One region of the Exiguobacterium sp. s157 genome, then DNA from elsewhere that is predicted to be linked to it. Evidence: riboswitches for the same ligand, from Rfam matches in the RefSeq annotation. Region 1 holds a riboswitch; each other region holds the start of a gene.
The links. Region 1 has a riboswitch for S-adenosylmethionine ahead of KNP67_RS12660 (methionine ABC transporter ATP-binding protein). Riboswitches for the same ligand answer to the same signal wherever they lie in the genome.
Positions count from the first base shown of each region.

Region 1 (5,558 bases):
CGAGCAATGGTATGCTTTTAAAGCGCCCAATCGTGACAGATGGTCAAAAATCAACTGTCGGATTTTCAGAAAAGTCGTTTACAGACGTTTGGGGCGAAGTGCTATAATACTCGTGTGAGTCTAATTCATTTGAGGGGGAAGTTAAGATGAGCAAAGTACCTGCCAATCTACGTTATTCAAAAGAGCACGAATGGGTGGAAGTGAACGGAAGCGTCGCCCGCATCGGGATCACGGATTTCGCACAAAGCGAACTAGGGGATATCGTCTTTGTCGAACTTCCTGAAGTCGGTGGCACGATCTTACTCGATGAGCCATTCGGTTCGGTTGAATCGGTCAAGACCGTATCAGAGCTTTACGCACCGATCTCTGGGAAAATCACAGCAGTGAACGAATCACTTGCCGATTCACCAGAACTCGTCAACGAAGCACCGTTCGAAGGCGCTTGGATGATCGAAGTCGAGTTGAACGACGCGTCAGACGTCGACAAGCTCATGTCAGCCGAAGAATACGAAGCGATGATTCAAGGCTAAACAAAACCCGGTTTCTCTTTACGAGAAGCCGGGTCTTTTTGATTAATCGAAGTCGAGACGGTAATGATCAGGCTCGATGAGCGACGTCCGGTTGAACAAACGATAGAACAGAATCCCGAGTGCGATTGGGATGAGCCCGAACAAGACGACGACAAGCATGACGTTCCAGAGCGCGAATCCTCCCGGCATCAAATGCAAGGCGTTGACCGGACCGATGAGACCCGAGACGCCGAATCCGGCACTGATTGGCGTGCCTTCAATCCGAAGGATACCTGCGAGCGCTCCAAGGATGGCCGCATTGGCGAGTACCGGCAACATCATGATCGGACGACGGACGAAGTTCGCCATTTGAATCTTCGGTGAGCCGAGGAAGTGGGCGATCGACGTTCCGGTCGCGTTCATCTGCCAGCCAGCGATGGCGAGACCGAAGCCGGCAGCGACGACGCCAAGGTTGGCGGCCCCTGCAGCGACACCAGACAGGCTGATCGCTGTGGCAATCCCGACCGTGGAGATTGGTGAGACGATGATGAGCGAGAACGCCATCGCGATCAACATGCCCATCACGATTGGCTGCAGTTCCGTCATCGTCATGATGATCGTTCCGACGTACGTCGTGATTTGTGAGATGTATGTGAGCAGGAACGCCCCGATACCTCCAGCGACGACGATGACCGTCATCGGCAAGACGAGCACCGTGTATGTCTTCAAGCGTGGCGACAACTGCATGACGAGGAACGTCGCGAGAGCGGCCGTCACACCGGCCGTGATGACGTCACCGATTCCGGCCATGAGGAACGCGCCTTCCTCGATGCGGATGGCGCCACTTCCGACCTGGGTCGCGATGCCGATCGTCCCGGCCTCGAGCGCCGAGCGTCCGAACTGCATGGCGACGGCGACACCGATGATGACCGGTAAGAGGCGCATCGCAATCGTCGTCGCATCTAAGATGAACTGCAAGGACGGAAAATACGGCAAGATGGCTTTCGTTAATTCACCGAGCAAAGCGCTCGGGATGAGGGCAATGAGAATGGCAAGACTGAGGCCGTTCAAGACGTTCATTAAAAATTGTTTTCCGGTAAGCTTCTCTTCCGTCATTGGGGATTCACCTGTCCTTTTCTACTGGTTTGCTGTTATGTACAAAAGCGATAAAGTTAATGACCATACTATGCCTCTTTCTGCTGAGCGTCAACAAGAAATGTTGAAATGTTCAGAATTTTCCATTTGAGCACAACTTTTGAACCGACTGGGCCGGATTCATATACTTAGAAGAGAGGTGAGCAAAATGATGACAGACGGATTCTTATATATATACGCCCCAATGTGCGGTACATGCGCCGTGGCCGAGCGGATGCTCTCGGTCGTCGAGGCGGTCGACCCAGAATTGAAGATTGAAAAACGCGATGCCAACTTTATCCCGAACGAGCTCGAGGCATATCAGGTTATGAGTGTCCCGGCGCTATTGAAGCTGGAGAATGGCCAAGTTCGCGATCGTTTGTACGCGTTTCAAAACGTCCAGCACGTCCTATCTTTCGTTAAATGAGATAGGATGATTAGAATAATCTGAAAATTTTAAATAATCAGTTGACACAGAAAGTTCACGAATGATATATTCATTACAACATCTTACTTGAACACAACATAGGACGAGATTTTCCCGTCATCAAGACGTTTTCGAACAACCGCTGCATGAGCTTACGCGATTTCAGGTGGACCTTCCCTTCGATTGTCCCCCAAAAAAATCAAGCGTCGGGGCACCGGTCGCGTAATTGCATGGTCCGTTCGAAGACCGAGTGATGGTTGGGTAAAAATCCCCCATATAAGGATGAATGCTCTGATCGGGCAAAAGAGGTTCATCTATGGGTTGTCCTTCAGTGACTCAAGGTGCTACGTTCTGTGTCATCCTCGGATGGCACCTTTTTTATTTTTTCGCATAAAATAGTTTGACATGAAAATAATATGTCGCTATGATAAGGCTAATCGAATACGCAACCACTCTTATCAAGAGAGGCTGAGGGACTGGCCCTATGACGCCCAGCAACCGCGGAGCAATCCGAAATGGTGCTAATTCCAGCAAGGTGAGAACCTTGGAAGATGAGAGCAATCGTTGTCCGTACGATAAAGTACGCACGTTTGCTCAAACGTGCGTACTTTTTTTGTTGTCAGGAGGGAAATGGATTGATTCAATTACGCAATGTGGCCAAATGGTTCGACACGAAAAACGGTCGGGTCCAGGCGGTCGATGATGTGTCGCTTACAATCGAAAGCGGCGAAATTTTTGGAATAATCGGATATTCAGGTGCGGGGAAGTCGACGCTCATCCGCTTGCTCAACCGACTCGAGGCACCGTCAAGCGGTGAAATCGTGGTCGCCGGCAGCGAGCTGACGAAGCTCACACCAAAGGAACTACGCGGGGTACGTAAAAACGTCTCGATGGTGTTCCAACACTTCAACTTGTTATGGTCGCGCACAGTCGCTGAGAATATCAGCTTCCCGCTCGAACTCATCGGGGTACCGGCGAGCGAGCGCAAACGCCGCGTCCAAGAACTCGTCGAGCTCGTCGGCCTCGCCGGACGAGAAGACAGCTATCCGTCACAACTATCGGGCGGCCAAAAGCAGCGAGTCGGGATAGCCCGTGCGCTCGCTACGAATCCAGAAGTGCTCCTCTGCGATGAAGCGACGAGCGCACTCGACCCGAAGACGACGGATTCGATTCTCGAACTGCTCGTCAGCATCAACAAGAAACTCGGGTTGACGATCGTCCTCATCACCCATGAGATGCACGTCATCCAAAAGATTTGTCACCGTGTCGCCGTCATGGAGGCCGGAAAGGTCGTCGAGACCGGGCAAGTCGCCGACGTGTTCCAACACCCGGAACAGCCAATCACGAAAGAGTTCGTCAAACAGATCGGCGCGGTCGAAGACATGTCGCTCACGTTCGAACATTTGAAAGCTCGTTATCCGAGCGGTCAAATCGTCAAGCTCAAATTCTTGAACGAGACGGCCGAACAACCGATTCTGTCGGAAGTGTTGAAGCAGCATGACATCGGCTTCAACATCATCGGCGGAAACGTGACGCAGTCACAAGTCGGTGCCCTCGGGACATTATTCATCCAATTGATCGGAGAGCCGGCTGAAGTCGAGCGGGCCATCGCCTCAATCCGATCACAGGCAGTGGAAGTGGAGGTAGAAAGCGATGTTTCCTAATGTAGATTGGCAAGTCATGTTAGAACAGACGTGGGAGACGCTCTATATGACGCTCGTCGCCGGAGCCGCGACGTTCGTCATCGGTCTCGCCCTCGGGATGCTCCTATATGTCACAAACGAGCCGCTCATGATGAAGAACCGTCCGATTTACACGGTCATCAGCGCGGTCGTCAACATCTTCCGGTCGATCCCGTTCATCATTTTGATTATCTTGCTCATCCCGTTCACGTTACTCGTCGTCGGGACGATGCTCGGGTCAACGGCAGCACTGCCGGCACTGATCATCGGTGCGGCCCCGTTCTATGCGCGGATGGTCGAGCTCGCGCTTCGCGAAGTCGACCGCGGCGTCATCGAGGCGGCTGAGTCGATGGGTGCGACAAAATGGCAGATCGTCTATAAAGTGTTGTTCCCAGAAGCATTGCCGGCCATCGTGTCAGGCATCACGGTCACGATCGTCGCGATCGTCGGTTACACGGCGATGGCAGGGGTCGTCGGCGGTGGAGGACTCGGGAACTTGGCGTTCCTCGAAGGATTCCAGCGTTCACAAAGTGACGTCACGTTCGTCGCGACCGTCTTAATCTTGGTCATCGTCTTCGTCATTCAGTTCATCGGCGATCGACTCGTATCTGTAATTGATAAGCGTTCTGCTTAATCTAAATAGAAAATTTGGAGGGGTTTTATAATGAAATCATGGAAAACAGTACTCGGTTTAACGGCAGCTTCAGCACTTACGATTCTCGCGGCTTGCGGCGGTGGGGATTCAGAATCAGGTTCAGGCGATGACAAGACACTCGTCGTCGGCGCATCAAACGTCCCGCACGCTGAGATTTTAGAGCACGTCCAAGACGAATACGAAGAGAAGGGCTATACGCTCGAAATCAAGAAGTTCCAAGACTACGTCCTCCCGAACAAGACGCTCGCAGACGGGGAGTTGGACGCGAACTACTTCCAACACGAGCCGTACCTCGAGTCGCAAATGGCTGAAAACAAAGACTACAAATTCGCTTCAGCCGGCGGCGTTCACATCGAGCCGATCGGTGTGTACTCGAAAGACTACGCGTCACTCGATGAGCTTCCAGAAGGCGCGGAAATCATCATGAGCTCGTCGGTCGCTGACCACGGACGTATCCTCACGATGCTTCAATCTGAAGGCTTGCTTACACTCGCGGAAGGCAAGACAACGGACGCGACGGTTTCAGACATCGTCGACAACCCGAAAAACTTGGAGTTCAAGACGGACGTCGAAGCGGCACTTCTCCCGCAAGCGTTCAACAACGGTGAAGGGGACGCGGTCCTGATCAACACGAACTACGCGATTGATGCCGGCCTCAACCCACTCGAAGACGCAATCGCTCTCGAAGGCGAAGATTCACCTTACGTCAACTTGATCGTCACACGTGAAGGCGACGAAGATGATGAGCGCGTCAAAGCACTCCTTGAAGTCCTCACGTCAGAAGAGACACAACAGTGGATCTTGGATGAGTACAAAGGTGCGGTCGTACCGGTCAAACAATAATTTCGTCAAGGCCCGGGCTATCCCGGGCCTTTTTTATTTGGAGTAGTTTTGGTTCACCAATAGAAGTACACTACATATATGTAGGAAAAGGGGGGATCCGGATGAACATACGACACATTCATCCGCTGACGCTGGGTGTCTTGTTTGGCACATTTTTTGCCCGGCTGTCGACATTTTTTGTTATGCCGTTTTTTGCGATTTATCTCGCGACGCTCGGTTTCTCGGCGAGTGTCATCGGGACGGTGTTCGCCATCTCGGCGCTATCGGGTCTGTTCATGAGCTTTTTCGGGGGAACGCTGTCTGACCGG
Region 1 covers NZ_JACSLQ010000007.1:37,911-43,468, reverse strand. The annotation lists gene KNP67_RS12680 (arsenate reductase family protein) at 1-107, shown strand, start outside; gene gcvH (glycine cleavage system protein GcvH) at 147-530, shown strand; gene KNP67_RS12670 (PTS sugar transporter subunit IIC) at 573-1,625, opposite strand; gene KNP67_RS12665 (thioredoxin family protein) at 1,813-2,070, shown strand; SAM riboswitch class I at 2,523-2,628, shown strand; gene KNP67_RS12660 (methionine ABC transporter ATP-binding protein) at 2,706-3,734, shown strand; gene KNP67_RS12655 (methionine ABC transporter permease) at 3,724-4,386, shown strand; gene KNP67_RS12650 (MetQ/NlpA family ABC transporter substrate-binding protein) at 4,417-5,250, shown strand; gene KNP67_RS12645 (MDR family MFS transporter) at 5,352-5,558, shown strand, end outside.

Region 2 (5,558 bases), on a different contig from region 1:
GACGGCGAGCTTGCATGGGAGGAAATAACCGCCTTCCCGGTGCGCCGTGATGACTTTTTTCGCTTCTTTTGGATTGCACACTTCGAGGATGCGGTAGTCTCCATCAATCGCTTGGCCTTTCTCTTCGAGCGTCTCACTCAAATTGAAGTCCCAAAGCACCCCGAACTCTTCCTCTTTGAGCGTCGTTTTCAGCTTCTCGACGACCGCTTCGACCGTCTGATCGGTCTTGACCGTGTAATCAAACATGTGAACCCCTCCTAAGATGTAGTCTCTCTCGTCTTGTACCCGAAGTGAGGACCGACAAATCGTCTGTTCGGTCGAAAAAAGTATATGTGATTTGAAACATATTCGATGTCCGTCACGTATGTATGAGAGAAAATAAAGAAGTCCATACTTACGTAAAGGAGAAGTGGTTGCCGTGACGGTCACCGTATTCACACATACAAGCTGCAGTTCTTCCCGTAAGACGATCGATTGGTTACGTGAGCAGAACATCCCGTTCATCGAGAAGAAATTGACCGACCAAGGGATGTCGTTCACCGAGTTCAAAGACATGCTCCGCCTCACCGAGAACGGGACGACCGACCTGTTGTCCGTTCAAAAGAGCGTGTACAAACAAGCGGCGGATCACCTTGACGAGATGTCGCTCCGTGAGCTGTACAGCTTCGTGGCGTCGCATCCCCAGATTTTGAAGAGTCCGATCGTCGTCGACGACAATCGGATTCAAATCGGGTTCAGCGAGAAAGAGATTCGTACGTTCATCCCGCGCCATGACCGCATTGCCGAATTGAAACGATTGCTCGACAACAAGTAAGAGCCCTGCCGAAGCAGAGCTCTTTTCTTATGCCTTCTTGAGTCGGGCCGCCAAGCGGTTGCCGAACGACTGAATCGATTGGACGAGTAGAATCAAGACGAAGATGGTCACGTACATGACCTCCGGCTCGAATCGAAGATGCCCGTATTGATAGGCGATATCGCCGAGTCCGCCTGCCCCGACGAGTCCTGCCATCGCGGTCGCCCCGATCAAACCGATCGTCGCAATCGTCAGACCGAGCACGATTGAAGAGCGGGCCTCCCGGATCAACACGTACCAGATGATTTTCCGGGTCGAGATGCCCATCGCTTCATACGCCTCGACGACCCCGCGGTCGACCTCGAGCAGCGCCGACTCCATGAGCCGCGCGATATACGGCGCCGTGAACACGATGAGCGGCAACAGCACGCCTTGGACGCCGATTGTTGTTCCCATGATGAAACGGGTGAACGGGAGGATGAAGAATAAGAGAATGATGAATGGGATTGAACGGACGACGTTGATGACGCTCGACAAGATGCCGTAGAAATAACGGTTGGCGAGCCGCCCGTTCGGTCGCGTCAAGACGAGGAGCGTCCCGAGCGGCAGTCCGATCAACGTCGAGATGACGAGTGCGATGCCGGTCATCGTGAGCGTCTGAATCGTCCCCGTCCAAATCAAGTCACCCCAATTTTCCCAAAACTGAAGCATAGTTCGTCACCTCCTTCACTTTCACACCGCTCGCCTCTAAGAAGCGGACGGCTTGGTCGGTCTGGCCCTCATCGCCGTCCAAATGGACGAGTAGATTACCGACGAGACCTCCTTTAAGCTTTTTGATGCCGCCCCCGATGATGTTCGGCAGCAAGCCGAACCGTTTCGTCAATTGGGCGAGCACGGCCTGTTCACTTTGATGGCCGATGAACGACAAGTTGACGAGCGTCCCGTGCGTGCTCAATTCTTCGACGACCTCTTTCGGGACATCGAGGTTCGTCTTCAAGAACTTGCGCGTCGTCGCATGCTGCGGGTCCGAGAACACGTCGAGCACGTCCCCTTCTTCGATGATCCGGCCGGCCTCGATGACCGCGACCCGGTCGCAGATGCGCTCGATGACTTCCATCTCGTGGGTGATCAAGAAAATCGTCAGCCCGAGCTCGCGATTGATGTCGAGAAGCAGGTCGAGAATCGACTCGGTCGTCTCCGGGTCGAGCGCGCTCGTCGCCTCGTCGCTGAGCAGGATGTCCGGCTCATGTGCGAGGGCGCGGGCGATGGCGACACGTTGCTTCTGTCCGCCCGAAAGTTGCTCCGGATAATGTTTCCGATGATCCGTCAATCCGACGATGTCGAGGTACTTGTCGACGCGTTCGCGGATTATCCGCTTATCGAGTCCTTCGAGACGGAGCGGGATGGCGACGTTCTCTTCGACGGTCGCCGTCTTGAGCAGGTTGTAATGTTGGAAGATCATCCCGATGCGATGACGTAGCTTCGAGAGCCCTCGTTTGTCGAGCTTCGTGACGTCCTGTCCTTCGATTTCGACCTGGCCCGACGTCGGGCGTTCGAGCAGGTTGATCATGCGGATGAGCGTGCTCTTTCCTGCCCCGCTTCGGCCGATGATGCCGAAGATCTCGCCTTTCTCGATGGTGAGCGAGACGTCGTCGAGTGCGGTGACAGCACCTTTATTTACCGTGAACGTCTTCGTGATTCCTTTAAGTGCGATCATAGGCCCTCCTTAAAACGCCGGGACGATTGAGCCGTCGAACGTCTCTTCGATGAACGTCCGGACCTCGTCCGAGTGATAATACGATTTGAGCGTCGCGACGACTTCGTCATCCTTGTTGTCGGTACGGACGACGACGTAGTTCGGATACGGGTTGTCGACCGTGTCTTCATGGAACAAGGCGTCCTCGTTGATCGACAGGCCGGCACCCATCGCGAAGTTCGTGTTGATGGCAGCGAGTGCGACTTCCGGGAGCTGGGTCGGGAGCTGCGACGCCTCGAGTTCGATGAATTCAAGGTTGAGCGGGTTCTCGGCGATGTCACGTTTTGTCGCCTTGTCTGTCAATCCTTCTTTGAGCGTGATGAGTCCCGCTGTCTCATAGAGACGGAGCGCGCGTAGCTCGTTCGCCGGGTCGTTCGGGACGGCGACCTTGTCACCTTCTTTCAAGTCCTCGATGTCGGTCAATTTCTCTGAGTAGAGACCCATCGGGAAAGCGACGGTCTTGAACACGTCGTCGATTTTATAGCCTTTATCGGACTTTTGCAGTTCTAGGAATGAGAGCGTCTGATAACTGTTCACGTCGAGGCTGCCCTCGGCGAGCGCCGTGTTCGGCGTATTATAGTCGTTGAACACTTTGATATCGAGTTCGAGGCCGTCTTCGGCCGCGAGTTCTTTCACTTTCTCGGCGATCTGTTGGTGCGGCCCGCCCGTGACGCCGATCGTGAGCGACTCCGTGCTGAGCGCCTCGCTCGCGTCCGATTGTCCGCATGCTGAGAGCGCGATGGCGGCGAGTAGTGATGTTCCTGCAAGTACTGTTTTCTGTTTGATGTTCATTTGTTTTCCTCCTCCAAAATGAAAGCCCGCTACTCATTCAGAGTGGCGGGCACGACAAGTCAAAGTCGGACACGCTCATCTCCCAGACGATTTCGTCTGTTGGAATTAGCACCATGATCATTACGATCTGGTTGCCGGGTTTCACAGGGCCAGTCCCTCCACCACTCTTGATAAGCAATCGGTCTATTAAGTTGTTATCATCTTACTTTTAATTCTTTTAATTGTAAATAGATAATTGTAAATTTTCAAAAATTATTTTCAGAAAATTTTTATCGAGCGGTTCCGGCAACTGTTGCAGCTCGGTCTCCGTCATGACGGAGTCGACGAGGACCGGGATATGCTCAAATCCGACCCCGAGCGTCTCGAGCGTCGTCGGGGCACCGAACCGTTTCAACCAAGCTTCCAAATACGGAGCATCGGCCGAGCGCCGCAAGCGCTCTTGGATGATCAGGCCGAAGCCGACCTTGTCTCCGTGCAAGAATGAGTGGGTCGACTCGAAGCGGCTGAGCGCATTATGGACCGCATGGCCCACGGCGACGCGTGTCCCGGCGTCACCAAATCCACCGACGGCGCCGCCGATGGCGAGCACGTGATCGACCGCGAAGCGGACGTCGTCACTATACGACTCAAAAGCGTGCTCGCTCAATTCAAGTTCGACGAGACGCCCGCACTGCTCGGCCAAGACGAGTCCGGTGTTGACGCCGGCGTCAGCTGAGCTGTCACCACTCAAATAACGGGCCTCGTAAAACTTCGCGACCGTGTCGATGACACCTGCCCGAAAGTATTCATATGGTGAGCGCGAGATGACCCGTGAGTCAACGATGACCCGTTCGATGACGACGCGGAACATGTCGTAGCGGTCGTAGCTCCCGTCCTCCTGATAGACGACGCTGAGCGGTGTGAACGCCGCACAGTTCGAGGCGAGCGTTGGGACGACGATGAGCGGGACGTTCCGTTGATAGGCGACGAGTTTGGCCGTATCGACGAGCTTGCCACCTCCGACGGCGATTAACACGTCGGCGTCCAACGGTTTGAGCCGTTTGACTTCCGAGTCCGTGCACTCCCCGCTGAACCTTGTTGCCGGATAGTCCGCGATGGCCGGAAAGATGGCTCGGACGACGTCATACCCTTTCTGACCGTGCAGGACGTGGGCACGGCGGCCGTCGACTAAGTCATCAAGACGGTCGAGCGCGTCATCGGCGTGGTCATATTCAAGGACGGCCTGACGAATCATGCGCGCACCTCCTCATAGGCGGCAAACAACCGCTCGATTCGTTCGACGGCCTCGTCAATCTTCGGTTCCGGTGAGACGAGGCCGAAGCGGACGTATCCGTTCCCTTCCGAACCGAAGAAATAGCCCGGGGTGACGGCGACACCGGCTTCATGCAGCAGTTTCCGCGAGAACGACTTGGCATCACCCTCAGGCACTTTCGCCCAGACGAAGAACGAGCCTTCCGGCGGTTCGACGGCCCAGCCGGCCCGGTTCAACCCGTCGATCAGGCGATCACGCCGTGCCTCGTACAGTCGTGCCAAGTCATCGCGAATGGTACGGGGCGCCTCGAGCGCAGCGACAGCCGCCGCCTGGATGGCCGAGAACACGCTGACGTGGACGTGGTCCTGATACGTGTTGATCGCCTCGATGATGTCCGCGTTCCCGACGGCGAAGGCGACGCGCCAACCGGACATGTTGAACGCTTTCGACATCGTATATACCTCGATGCCGACTTCTTTCGCCCCTTCCGCCTGCAGAAAGCTAGGCGGGACATGGCCATCGAATCCGATGCTGCCATATGCGAAATCGTGGACGACCATCAAGTCCCGCTCCCGGGCGAAACGGACGGTATCGTCAAAGAAAGCGGGTGAGGCGACGGCTCCGGTCGGATTGCTCGGGTAGTTCAAATACATGAGTCTTGCATCTTGCGTATCGAGCGTCTCATAGTCCGGCAAGAAGCCGTTCTCTTCCCGGAGGACGAGGTCACGGACGACGGCACCGGCGAGGCGTGCCCCCGAGATGTAATCAGGATAGCCGGGATTCGGTAGCAAAATTCCGTCGCCAGGTTCGAGTACGCATTGCGGCAACGTGATGAGACCAGATTTTGAGCCGATGAGAATCGCTACTTCTGTCTCGGGATCAAGTTCGACTCCATACTCATTCAAATAGAACGTCGCCACTGCTTGCTTCAGGCGGGCCTGACCGCGGAACGGACCGTATTGATG
Region 2 covers NZ_JACSLQ010000005.1:171,438-176,995, reverse strand. The annotation lists gene KNP67_RS11090 (DUF302 domain-containing protein) at 1-246, opposite strand, end outside; gene KNP67_RS11085 (Spx/MgsR family RNA polymerase-binding regulatory protein) at 419-814, shown strand; gene KNP67_RS11080 (methionine ABC transporter permease) at 842-1,504, opposite strand; gene KNP67_RS11075 (methionine ABC transporter ATP-binding protein) at 1,476-2,510, opposite strand; gene KNP67_RS11070 (MetQ/NlpA family ABC transporter substrate-binding protein) at 2,520-3,341, opposite strand; SAM riboswitch class I at 3,414-3,518, opposite strand; gene KNP67_RS11065 (iron-containing alcohol dehydrogenase family protein) at 3,559-4,575, opposite strand; gene KNP67_RS11060 (aminotransferase class I/II-fold pyridoxal phosphate-dependent enzyme) at 4,572-5,558, opposite strand, start outside.
Region 2: it holds a riboswitch for S-adenosylmethionine, as region 1 does, so the genes downstream of both, KNP67_RS11070 (MetQ/NlpA family ABC transporter substrate-binding protein) here and KNP67_RS12660 (methionine ABC transporter ATP-binding protein) in region 1, are expected to answer to the same signal.

Region 3 (5,558 bases), on a different contig from region 1:
TTGACGTATGACTTGTCTTTAATATCGTCAATCAAGTCGGCGAGTTCCTCGGCGTGCTCCGGCAAATCGTTCACTTTCGATAAGAGAATATATTCGAACGTGATGCGTTTGTTCGTCTTCTCGACGTAATAACGGATGGCCGGCATGAGCTTGTCGAGCGGGAACGCCCGGTTGATTTTCATGATTTGCGTCCGCAACGCATCGTTCGGGGCGTGGAGTGACAGCGCCAAATTGATGCGAAGATCGAGGTCCGCGAATTTGTAAATCTTGTCGGCGAGACCGCTCGTCGACACGTTGATTTTACGCGGTGCGATGGCGAGTCCGCGTTCGTCTTTGACGACACGGAGGAAATCGACCAAGTTATCGAAGTTATCGAACGGTTCCCCGATTCCCATGACGACGATATGACTGACGCGGGCACCTTCCCCGACCTCGTCCAAATAATGTTGCACGGTCATGATCTGTTCGACGACTTCGCCGGCCGTCAAATCGCGCGTCTTCTTCAAGAGACCGCTCGCACAGAAGCTACAGCCGATGTTGCAGCCGACTTGCGTCGTCACACAGACCGAACGTCCGTATTTGTGACGCATGAGCACCGTCTCGATATAGTGTCCGTCATGCAGTTTAAGTAAAAATTTGACCGTCCCGTCGCCCGCTTCTTGTTTGACGAACAGGTCTTGCGTCGAGATGACGTATTCGGCGGCGAGCGCCTCACGTACCTCGGCCCGTACCGAGATGTCCTCGATGTGCTTGACTCGGTCGATATAGAGCGAGTCCCAGATTTGTCTAGCGTGGAAGGCGCTGTATCCCCAAGAGACGCACGCTTCCGTCAGCTGATCGAATGTCAGCCCGTATATAGATGGTTTCATTGCTATCTGTCCTTTCTTCAATCCGCATACGTACCATTGTAGCGGACGTGGACGACCGGTGCAACGTTCTTATAACGGTGGGACGGGACGTGTCACGTGACGCTCGAACGCATAGGCGAGACGAATCAAGTCGCGTTCGGCATAGCTCGTCCCGGTGAATGATAGACCGAACGGGGCCCCGCTCGCCTTCAAGCGATACGGGATCGTGACGGTCGGATGGCCGGCTTTCGCCGCCATGTCATAATTGTGGTCATGCGGCAAGACGAGCGCATGAAGTTCCTGCTCGGCCAACAATCGGTCGATGCCGTCCGTCTTGGCGTGATAGACGTCGTCGAGGCGGCGCATCAAATAGGCGTCCTCAATCAAGCGACCCGATTGTTCGTTCGCTTTCTCGAACGTCTTCTGTCCGTGCGGAATCGTCTCCGGATGACTGTTGTTCCAGTTAATCAAATCCGACAACGTCTCATACGGGAGCTTCGTCGAGGCGAGATACGCCTCGATTCCGAGCTTGAACTCATGATACAGGATATCCCCTTGGTCGAGCCCTGCTTTCGACGGCAGTTCGACGGTGACGACCTCGATGCCGCTCTGTTTCAGCAATGCGATTGCTTCGTCGTAGAGCACCTGCTCTTCTTCCGACAAATCGGTCTTGACGACGCCGACACGCATCCCGACTGCTTGCCGCTCATCGAGACAAGTCCGGTAAGGCGGACCGGCCGGAAGATGCGCCGTCGCTGGGTCAGCGGGATCTTCCCCGACCATCGCCTCAAGGGCGAGCACCGCATCCCGGAGTGTCCGTGCCATCGGGCCGGCCGTGTCTTGCGACCGGGAGATCGGGATGATGCCGCTGCGGCTAATCAACCCGACGGTCGGTTTGATACCAACGATTCCGTTATGGACGCTCGGGTGGATAATCGAGCCGCTCGTCTCGCTGCCGACGGCGAGCAACGTCAAGTTGGCCGCGACCGCTGACGCCGAACCTGAACTCGACCCTCCGACATCGAGCTTGTCCCCATATGGATTGAGCGTCTGGCCACCGACCCCACTCCAGCCGTTTGGCATGCCCTCGGTCAAAAAGTTGGCCCATTCGGACAAGTTCGCTTTCCCGAGGATGATGGCCCCGCTCGCGCGCAGGCTTTGGACGAGATGGGCGTCCCGGCCGGCGAAGTGATGCGCGAGGGCGACGGCCCCGGCCGTCGTCTTCATCAATCCGGCCGTCTCGACATTGTCTTTAATCAACACCGGGATGCCGAGCAACGGCAAGCGGTCACCTCGTCGAAACGCCCGGTCGGCCGCCTCGGCCTCGAACAAGGCGTCCGGGTTCACTTGAATGACCGCTCTCAGCTTATCGTTCAACTGGGCGATTCGAGTCAAATAATAGGCCGTCACGTCACGCGCCGTGAACGTTCCTTCTTTATATCCGCGATGGGCGGTCTCGATATCGAGTTCGAAACATGTGTTTGGTTCAGTCATATAGATTCCTCCTTTGGTCACTCGATGGTATTCGCTATCGCCACATGATTTCCTGTTTTCGTTCGCCAACGAATATGTAACTTGGTACACTGAAAGAAAAGGGAGGTTACTATGAACCGTTCGTACGTTCTCGTCTTATTGTCCGTCTTTGCCTTGTTCTTCTTACAGCTATATGCCGGGGACGCTCCGTATACGCTACCGCTCTCCATCGTCCTCGTCATCTTGATTCTCGGCGCCACCTTGGTCCAACTTCGACGCAAACCAAACCGTTGACGCCGCTTCAAATCTGATGGTATGATGCTCTCACCAACTACATATCGATATCTCGAGTGAACGAGAGACCTGGCTCTATGACTTCACAGCAACCTGCTTCGGCAAGGTGCTACTTCCAGCAAGGCAGTTTGCCTTGGCCGATATGACAGAGCGCTCATGTCGATGACATGGGCGCTTTTTTTTGGAAATGAACATGAGGGGGACTTATTAATGGAAAAAGCAACATTCGCAGGCGGCTGTTTTTGGTGCATGGTGACGCCGTTCGAGGAACAACCTGGCATCGAGTCAATCGTATCCGGTTATACGGGAGGTCACGTCAATGACCCGACGTATGAACAAGTGAAGACAGGGACGACGGGACACTATGAGGTCGTCGAGATCACGTTCGACCCGACGCTGTTCGCTTATGAACGACTGCTCGAACTATATTGGATTCAGACCGACCCGACCGATGACGGCGGCCAGTTCCAAGACCGCGGCAGCCAATATGCGCCGGCCATCTTCTATCATACGGAAGACCAACGCGTGAAAGCAGAACAGAGTCGCGACGCGCTCGCGGCGAGCGGACGCTTCAAACAGCCGATTGTCACGAAGATTCTACCGGCCGACACGTTCTATCCGGCCGAGGAATATCATCAAGACTTCCATAAAAAAAATCCGGCCCACTATAAAGAGGACCGGAAGAAATCTGGGCGCGACGCATTCATCGAGCAAGCCTGGTAAACAAAAGACGGGTCGTCTGACCCGTCTTTTTAGCTCTTGGCAATCCCGAGCATGAATCCGGCCACGACGATGAGCCCGATTCCCATAAAGACGAAGACCCGTTCTTTCGTCGTCTTCTCTTCTTTCAATAGATAAATCCCGCCGAGCGTCGCCACGACGACGTTCAATTGGGACAAGGCGAATGACGTCGCGATGCCGACCTCACCGCTTGACACGAACAGCCCGAAGTTCCCGATCCCCCAAGCGAGACCGGCCAAAATGTTTTTGAACGTCTTCGGGTCGAACTTCTTCACATCTTTCTCACGCAGGCTGAACAAGAGCGCCGCGACGAACATCCCGACCGACTGCGGCAAGATGGCCGTGATGCCGTCGACCTCGAAATAGTTCGTCAAGACGGCATACGTCACATAACCGATACTCGACACGAGCAGGACGAGCAAACCTTTCTTCAAGGCGCCGCTGCTATCGCCATCTTTTTGTTGTTGGTATGACGTCAGTGCCGCCCCGATGATAATCAACACGAGCGCAGAAAAGCCGAGCCACAACTCGGTCGTCGTCTTCCAATCGCCGAGCACGATGACCCCGAACAACGACGTCCCGACGAGTTGCATCCCGGTGCTGATCGGCATCGCTTTCGATACACTTAAAATTTGGAACGACTGGAACTGTAAATATTGCCCGAGTGCCCAGAACACACCAGATATGAAGCCGGTCACGATTGCGAGCGTCGTGAACTCCGGATTGAAGACGAGTGCGATGATGACCGCCATCACCATCGCCCCAATCGTCGTCCCGATTAACTGTTGAATCGGCTTGCCGCCGACTTTCGAGACGATGAGTGGGATACTCCCCCACATCAAGGCAGGTAAGAGTGCGAGTAAAATCATTTCCATAGATAACACCTGCTTTCGTAGAATAACATTACCCATAATTTTCCCACGTTTACGCCCGATTAAACTTTGTTCAAAAAAATTTAAAAATACCCATTGCCAAATGTTTTACTAGGATGATATAATAATTTTCGAACGGGGCATTAGCTCAGCTGGGAGAGCGCCACGCTGGCAGCGTGGAGGTCAGCGGTTCGAGCCCGCTATGCTCCATTATGGAAGTCACCACTCATTTGAGGGGTGACTTTTTTGCGTCTCCGCCCGGTTTAAGTCACCTGGTAGCGGGTAATGATTGTAAGACATCATTATTCTAAGGGGGACTTACTATGGATCGTGCCTCTGTCGAAGAGACCATTTTAGCCGTCATCGACTGTATGCGGGCAAGCAATCACTGTTTCTCAAAATGTTTACAAGAAGAGGATTTATTGATGGTCGCCGAGTGTATCCGGCTGACGAAAGAATGTTCGGAAGTGTGTGCGCTCGCCTTGAACGCGCTCGAGACCGATTCGGCTTTCACCAAACCGATTGCTGCACTCTGCGCCCAGGTGTGCGACACGTGCGCCGTCGAATGTGGCCGCCATTTGCATGACCATTGCCAACGTTGTTCCGAAGCGTGTCTCCGCTGTGCCGAGGCGTGTCGCAACCTCGTGGCCGCATAATCGCTTTTTAGTCTAACGATATGTTAGACTTTTTTTATACTTGTTTTATGAGAAAGGGACCGATTATGTCACATTCAATTCTTGCCATCGACGTCGAGACGGCCAACCGCGATAGTCGCAGCATCTGCTCTGTCGGCTGGAGCCTACTCGTCGACGGTGAAATCATCGAGACGAACCAACTACTCGTCAATCCAGAAGAAGACTTTGACGCAGGCAATATCCGCGTCCACGGCATCCGGCCGAGCGACGTCTGGGACGCCCCAGCCTTACCCGAGGTGCTTGAACAGCTCTATCCGACGCTGCGGGATGTCGACCTCGTCATGGCGCACAACGCCTCATTCGATATGGGCGCTTTCAAGAAAGCGATCGCCAAATATGATTTATATACGTTTCCGACGATCGAGTACGGCTGTACCGTCAAGCTGTCGCGAAAACTGTATCCTCGACTGCCGAATCACAAGCTGAACACGATGGCGGAATATTTGAACGTCCCGTTCATCCATCACGATGCGGCTGAAGATGCCCGCGTCTGCGCGTTGCTTATGCGCGATATGATGCAGAAGACCGGGATTCATGACCCGCGTGAACTGCACCGCTATACATCGGTCAAGCTCGGGAAGCTCGCCTATTGACCCATAAGCATGCCAGACAGGCCAAGACAATCGTCTTGGCCT
Region 3 covers NZ_JACSLQ010000005.1:121,371-126,928, reverse strand. The annotation lists gene rlmN (dual-specificity RNA methyltransferase RlmN) at 1-869, opposite strand, end outside; gene KNP67_RS10815 (amidase family protein) at 939-2,342, opposite strand; gene KNP67_RS10810 (hypothetical protein) at 2,454-2,615, shown strand; SAM riboswitch class I at 2,660-2,761, shown strand; gene msrA (peptide-methionine (S)-S-oxide reductase MsrA) at 2,826-3,338, shown strand; gene KNP67_RS10800 (GRP family sugar transporter) at 3,368-4,231, opposite strand; tRNA gene KNP67_RS10795 (tRNA-Ala) at 4,366-4,438, shown strand; gene KNP67_RS10790 (four-helix bundle copper-binding protein) at 4,552-4,884, shown strand; gene KNP67_RS10785 (3'-5' exonuclease) at 4,950-5,516, shown strand.
Region 3: it holds a riboswitch for S-adenosylmethionine, as region 1 does, so the genes downstream of both, msrA (peptide-methionine (S)-S-oxide reductase MsrA) here and KNP67_RS12660 (methionine ABC transporter ATP-binding protein) in region 1, are expected to answer to the same signal.

Region 4 (5,558 bases), on a different contig from region 1:
GACCGCCGTTTCGTCGAGTTCGACCGTCCCGGACGTCGGGATGATGGCGCCACTCAACAGCTTCACGAGCGTACTCTTTCCGGCCCCGTTCAATCCAAGCAATCCATGAATCTCGCCACGTCGGAGCGTGAAGCTGACATCGTCGAGCACGGTGACGTCGCCATAGCGTTTCGTGACGCGTTCGAGCCGTAACATCAGTCCGTCCCTTTCATCCAGTCCGACCAGGCCGCGTCTGATGCGCCCCAGTTCGGGACGTATTGGCCGAGGTCGTCCATCGTCACTTTCTCGTCCGGCAAGACGTCACGGTCGACGAGATATGGGTCGACCGAATGAATCGACGGCGTCTCTTCACCCGCTAATTTTTGATACGCGTAACGGACTTGGATCCGTCCGATTTCAGCCGGATCGGTCGCCGCCGTCACTTTCCACGGGCTGCCGTCCTCTTGCATGAGTTGAAGGTCTTCGTCACTCAAATCGATGCCATAGACCGAAATTTCATCGCGTCCGGCCTGTTTGATGGCACGGCTCGCCCCTTTGGCGAACTCGTCCCACATTGCGAATACGGCATCAATCTCGCCTTCCGGATACTTCTTCAAAATCGCTTCCATCTGGCTCTGTGTGTCGAGCGCCGTATTGTTCGTCGCCGAACCGAACTTGGCGACTTCCGTAATGCCTGGGTAGCGTTTCAAGAACGCATCATAAATCGTGTGGCGTCGTTCCATCGGTGTGAAGCCACCGACCCAAATCGTGACGATTTTGCCTTCGCCGTCCAAATCTTCAGCGAGTGCCTTGAGCGAACGCCAGGCGAGCGAATAGTCGTCCTGGTCGATGACCGTCACCCCGTCGTTCGTCAAATCGTTGTCGAACGCGACGACTTTGATGCCTTTGTCGAGTGCGCGTTGGACTGGTTCTTTCAATGCATCGGCGCGGCCATGGTCAATCAAGATGACATCGACGCCTTGCGTCGTCGCCGTGTCGACATAGCTCGCCATCTTCGATAGGTCGTTGTCGGCGTTGTACACTTTCACGTTGCCGCCGAACGATTCGACTTGTTCCGTCACCCCGTTGATATACTGCGACGAGAACGTCCCGATCGACATCTGCATGATCAGGGCGACATCGATCTCTTTCGGCAACGTCCCGTTCGAGACCGAGACGGGTTTCGTCTCCGGCGTCTTCTCGGCCGGCTTCGATGGGGCCGCTTGCTCGTTCGTGCAACCGACGAGCGCCAAGACGAATGTGAATAACAAAATCAATAGTTTTTTAGACATGAATCGTTCCCCCTACATGATATGTGATGGCGGTCTCTGTCGGCTCGAACACACCCGCCTCGGTGATGAGTCCGGTGATGAGGTCGGGCGTGGTGACGTCGAACGCCGGATTGAAGACGGTGATGCCGACGGGTGCCGTCGGTTGACCGCCGATATGTGTCACTTCTGACGGGTTCCGCTCCTCGATCTCAATCGTGTCGTCCGCCGTCAAATCGAACGTCGAATGCGGCGCCGCGACATAGAACGGAATGCCGTAATGTTTGGCGAGGACGGCGAGTTGCAACGTGCCGATTTTATTGGCGACGTGCCCCGTCCGTGTGATGCGGTCGGCTCCGACGATGATGGCGTCGACTCGTTTCGACTGAATCGTCCAAGCCGCCATATTGTCCGTGATGAGCGTCACGTCGATATCGGCCCGATCGAGCTCCCAGACAGTGAGGCGTGCCCCTTGCAGGAGCGGTCGCGTCTCACAGGCGAAGACGTTGAAGGATACACCTCGTTCTTTTCCGACGTAAAACGGTGCGAGCGCCGTACCGTAACGCGATGTCGCGATGGCACCGGCGTTGCAAATCGTTAACACGTTCCCCCCGGCCGGCAACACCGTCAGTGCATGCTCGCCGATGGCCCGGTACGTATCGACGTCCCGGTCGTACAAAGCGATGGCGCGGCGTTTGATTTCCTCGGCAATCGCCTCAAAATCATCCCCGACATTTAAATCAAGGAGCGATTCAATCACGTTTTGCAGATTGACCGCTGTCGGCCGGGTCGCAATCAAGCGGCGTCCGACGAGGTCGAGCCGACGCGTGAAGTCCGGGTCATCGACTAACCGTCCCGCTTCTTTGGCGAGGACGAACGCCCCGAAGTAAGCGATGGCCGGTGCGCCGCGGACTTGGAGCGTCTCGATGGCATGTTCGGCCTGTTCAAGCGTCTCGATTGTCACGTAACGCTCTTCATGCGGCAACAACGTCTGGTCCAATACGATGAGTTCGTCTGTCTGTGAATGGAAACGGATGTTTTGGACCGTCATACGCGCACCCCCGACAGGAGTGTCACCAAGTCGTCAATCGATTCGACGCTGTGGCGTTCTTTAATGAGCGCTGTCCCGAGGGCGAGCGCGTCACGTTTTCGTTCGAGCCGCGTCGCTTCCGGCAATGTCTCGAGATCGGCGACACCGGCCAGTCCGACGGCACGGCGAATGAGTTCGCAACCGGCGTAGCCAATCGTGTCGCTGAAGACCGTCCGCAACAACTCGTCGACGAAACCATCCGTATTGAATGGCTCGACGGCGCGCTCAAAATTAGCCCGAAACGTCTTCTCGAACGTCTCCCACACCGTCAAGACGTCCGTGAAACGCTCGAAGCGTTTGAGCGGGTCATGGAACGTCGACAGCGTCAAATGGGCGATGATTTGGCCGAGGTCGAAGCCGAACGGTCCGTAAAATGCGAACTCTGGATCGATGATTTTCGTCTCTTGTTGAGTCGCGAAGATGCTGCCCGTATGTAAGTCTCCATGCAGGAGTGCCTCATGTTTCGTGACAAACCCGACTTTCAATTTCGTCACCTCGACCTTGAGCGCCTGGTCTTGCCAAAGGCGTTCGACATCTGCTCGCAGCGCCGTCTCGATGTTGTTCGACTCCGCGTCTTTGAACGGATCGGTGAAGATGAGCTTCTCGGTGATGTCACACAGTTCCGGGTTGTAATAGTCACGTTCAATCCGCTTCTTCGCGATCGGTCCAGCTGCGTAATCCGACGTCGCAAACAGCGTCTCGCCCAAAAATTCACCGACATGACGGGCGAGTTCCGGGTAGCTCTCCCCGTTCAAATAGCCGGTGCGGACAATCTCATAATCAGATAGATCTTCTATAATCGTGTAAGCGAGTGTCCGGTCGCTGCCAAGGACAGCCGGGACGAACCGAGGCGCGACAGTCGCAAACTCACGGAGTGCCAACTGTTCAATCCATGCCCGCTCGAGCGTGAGCGGCCAGCTCTCACCGACGACTTTGGCGTATGGGAGCGCTTGTTTGACGATCAGGCGCTGTTCGCCTTGGCGAATCCGAAACACGAGATTCAAGTTGCCGTCCCCGATCTCCTCGCACTCGGCGATTCCTTCTTGCAAGTATCCTAATTGACGGACGTGCTCGACGACGGTCTGTTCTGTAAATGGTTGATATGACATGATGTTTTCCCCTTCCTGTACGTTGCCCACAAAAAAAGCCCCTTTCTCCGCGAGAAAGAGGCACAGCCAAAATGGTTGTTCCTCTCATCTGTCAGACATTCGTCTGGTGGATGTAGCACCGTGCCTAGTGGTCGGTTGCTGCGGCGTCATCGGGCCAATTCCCTCTGCCAACTCGCGATAAGAGTGTGTTATTCGATTCGGTGAACTTATGTGATGAATATTACGGACTCGACGTCACGATTGTCAACGTCATTTTCTCGACGCAACTCCGTCTTTTTTTGTGCATATATGGAAACAACTTCCCAAAATATTTTTTTTGGAAAAAAAGGAATTGACGACATGATGATTCTGTGCAAAAATTCAATTAAATTTCACAACTTCAAATCACATTCTTATCAAGAGCAGACGGAGGGACGAGCCCGATGATGTCGCAGCAACCGACCAGAGATGGCACGGTGCTAATTCTTGCAGCGAAAGCTGAGAGATAAGAGTTCATTTTTTATGATGACCTCTTGCCTCGGCATGGGGTCATTTTTTGTTTGCCTGGAAGGAGGAACCATATGAGTATCACTGCCACATATGAAATCAAACGAACGGACGCGGTCGCGACCGTCGCCGACAAAATCGCCCTCGAGCTGACGGTCGGTACTTGGACGGAGCTGCCTCACTTAGAGCAAGAGCAGTTACAGGCGTATCGCGGTGAGGTCGTGTCGACCATACATACGGATACGACGAGCCGCTTCACAATCCGCTACCCGTTACATAATGTCAGCCCTGACTTTTCATCCATCTTGACGACGACGTTCGGGAAACTGTCCCTCGACGATTCGATTCGGTTAATCGATTTGACGTTGCCCGAGACGCTCGCCCCTCATTTCAAAGGCGCCAAGTTCGGGGTCACTGGAATTCGCGAGTTACTCGGTGTTCATGATCGCCCGCTCGTCATGAGCATCTTCAAAGGTGTCATCGGCCGTGACCTCGCGTTTCTCGAGCAGCAACTCCGCGATCAGTTCGCCGGAGGCATCGATATCGTCAAAGACGACGAGATTTTATACGACAACCCGCTCACCCCATCGCTCGAACGGGCCCGGATCGGAGCGGACGTCATTCAAGCCCACTTCGAGGCGACCGGGAAACGTGTCCTCTACGCCATCACGCTGAGCGGCCCCGTGTTCGGTCTACGTGACCAGGCGCTCCGTCTCATCGAGGCAGGTGCGACAGCGCTCCTGTTCAACGTCTATACGTACGGTCTCGACGCACTGCGCGAACTTGCGAACGATTCAGACATACGCGTCCCCATCTTGGCACATCCGGCCTTTGCCGGCGCCTTGACCGGATCAATCAGTCATTCGCTCTTACTCGGTAAACTCCCACGCCTCGCCGGGGCCGATTTAACGCTCTTCCCGTCTCCGTACGGCTCCCTCGCGACACCGCGTGACGAGGCGTTCACGATTCGTGACCAGAGCGCCGAACCGCATTGGTCGAAACCGATTTTACCGGTCCCGTCAGCCGGGATTCATCCAGGACTCGTCGCCGATATCATTCGTGATTTCGGGACGGATGTCGTCATCAACGCCGGCGGTGGCATTCACGGACACCCGGACGGCGCAGCCGCCGGGGCTCGTGCTTTCCGACAAGCGATCGCTCACGTTCTCGGCCAAACCGAAGGACAGACGGACGAGCTCGATACCGCGTTGAAGGCGTGGGCGTCACGATGACGGTCCATATCCTCTGCGACTTCGACGGGACGATCACGGCGGAAGACAATATTATCGCGTTGATGAAGGCGTTCGCCCCGCCGGCTTGGGTCGAGTTGAAAGATGCGGTCCTCGAGCAACGGATTTCGATTCGCTCCGGTGTCGGTCAACTGTTTCAACTATTGCCGAGCGCAGATGCCCCGGCCTACCGTGATTATTTGTTGGAGCGCATCACGCTCCGCCAAGGGTTCCCGGCATTTTTAGAAGAAGTTCGGGCCCATGGCTGGAAGTTTGACGTCGTCAGCGGCGGGATGGACTTCTTCGTGCAGCCGGTCTTGGACGGGCATGTCGCCCCCGAGCATATCTACTGCAACGTCGCCGACTTCTCCGCTGAGACGGTAACCGTCGCTTGGCC
Region 4 covers NZ_JACSLQ010000002.1:154,012-159,569, reverse strand. The annotation lists gene KNP67_RS04645 (sugar ABC transporter ATP-binding protein) at 1-195, opposite strand, end outside; gene KNP67_RS04640 (sugar ABC transporter substrate-binding protein) at 195-1,271, opposite strand; gene mtnA (S-methyl-5-thioribose-1-phosphate isomerase) at 1,264-2,298, opposite strand; gene mtnK (S-methyl-5-thioribose kinase) at 2,295-3,446, opposite strand; SAM riboswitch class I at 3,528-3,630, opposite strand; SAM riboswitch class I at 3,836-3,937, shown strand; gene KNP67_RS04625 (2,3-diketo-5-methylthiopentyl-1-phosphate enolase) at 4,007-5,164, shown strand; gene KNP67_RS04620 (2-hydroxy-3-keto-5-methylthiopentenyl-1-phosphate phosphatase) at 5,161-5,558, shown strand, end outside.
Region 4: it holds a riboswitch for S-adenosylmethionine, as region 1 does, so the genes downstream of both, mtnK (S-methyl-5-thioribose kinase) here and KNP67_RS12660 (methionine ABC transporter ATP-binding protein) in region 1, are expected to answer to the same signal.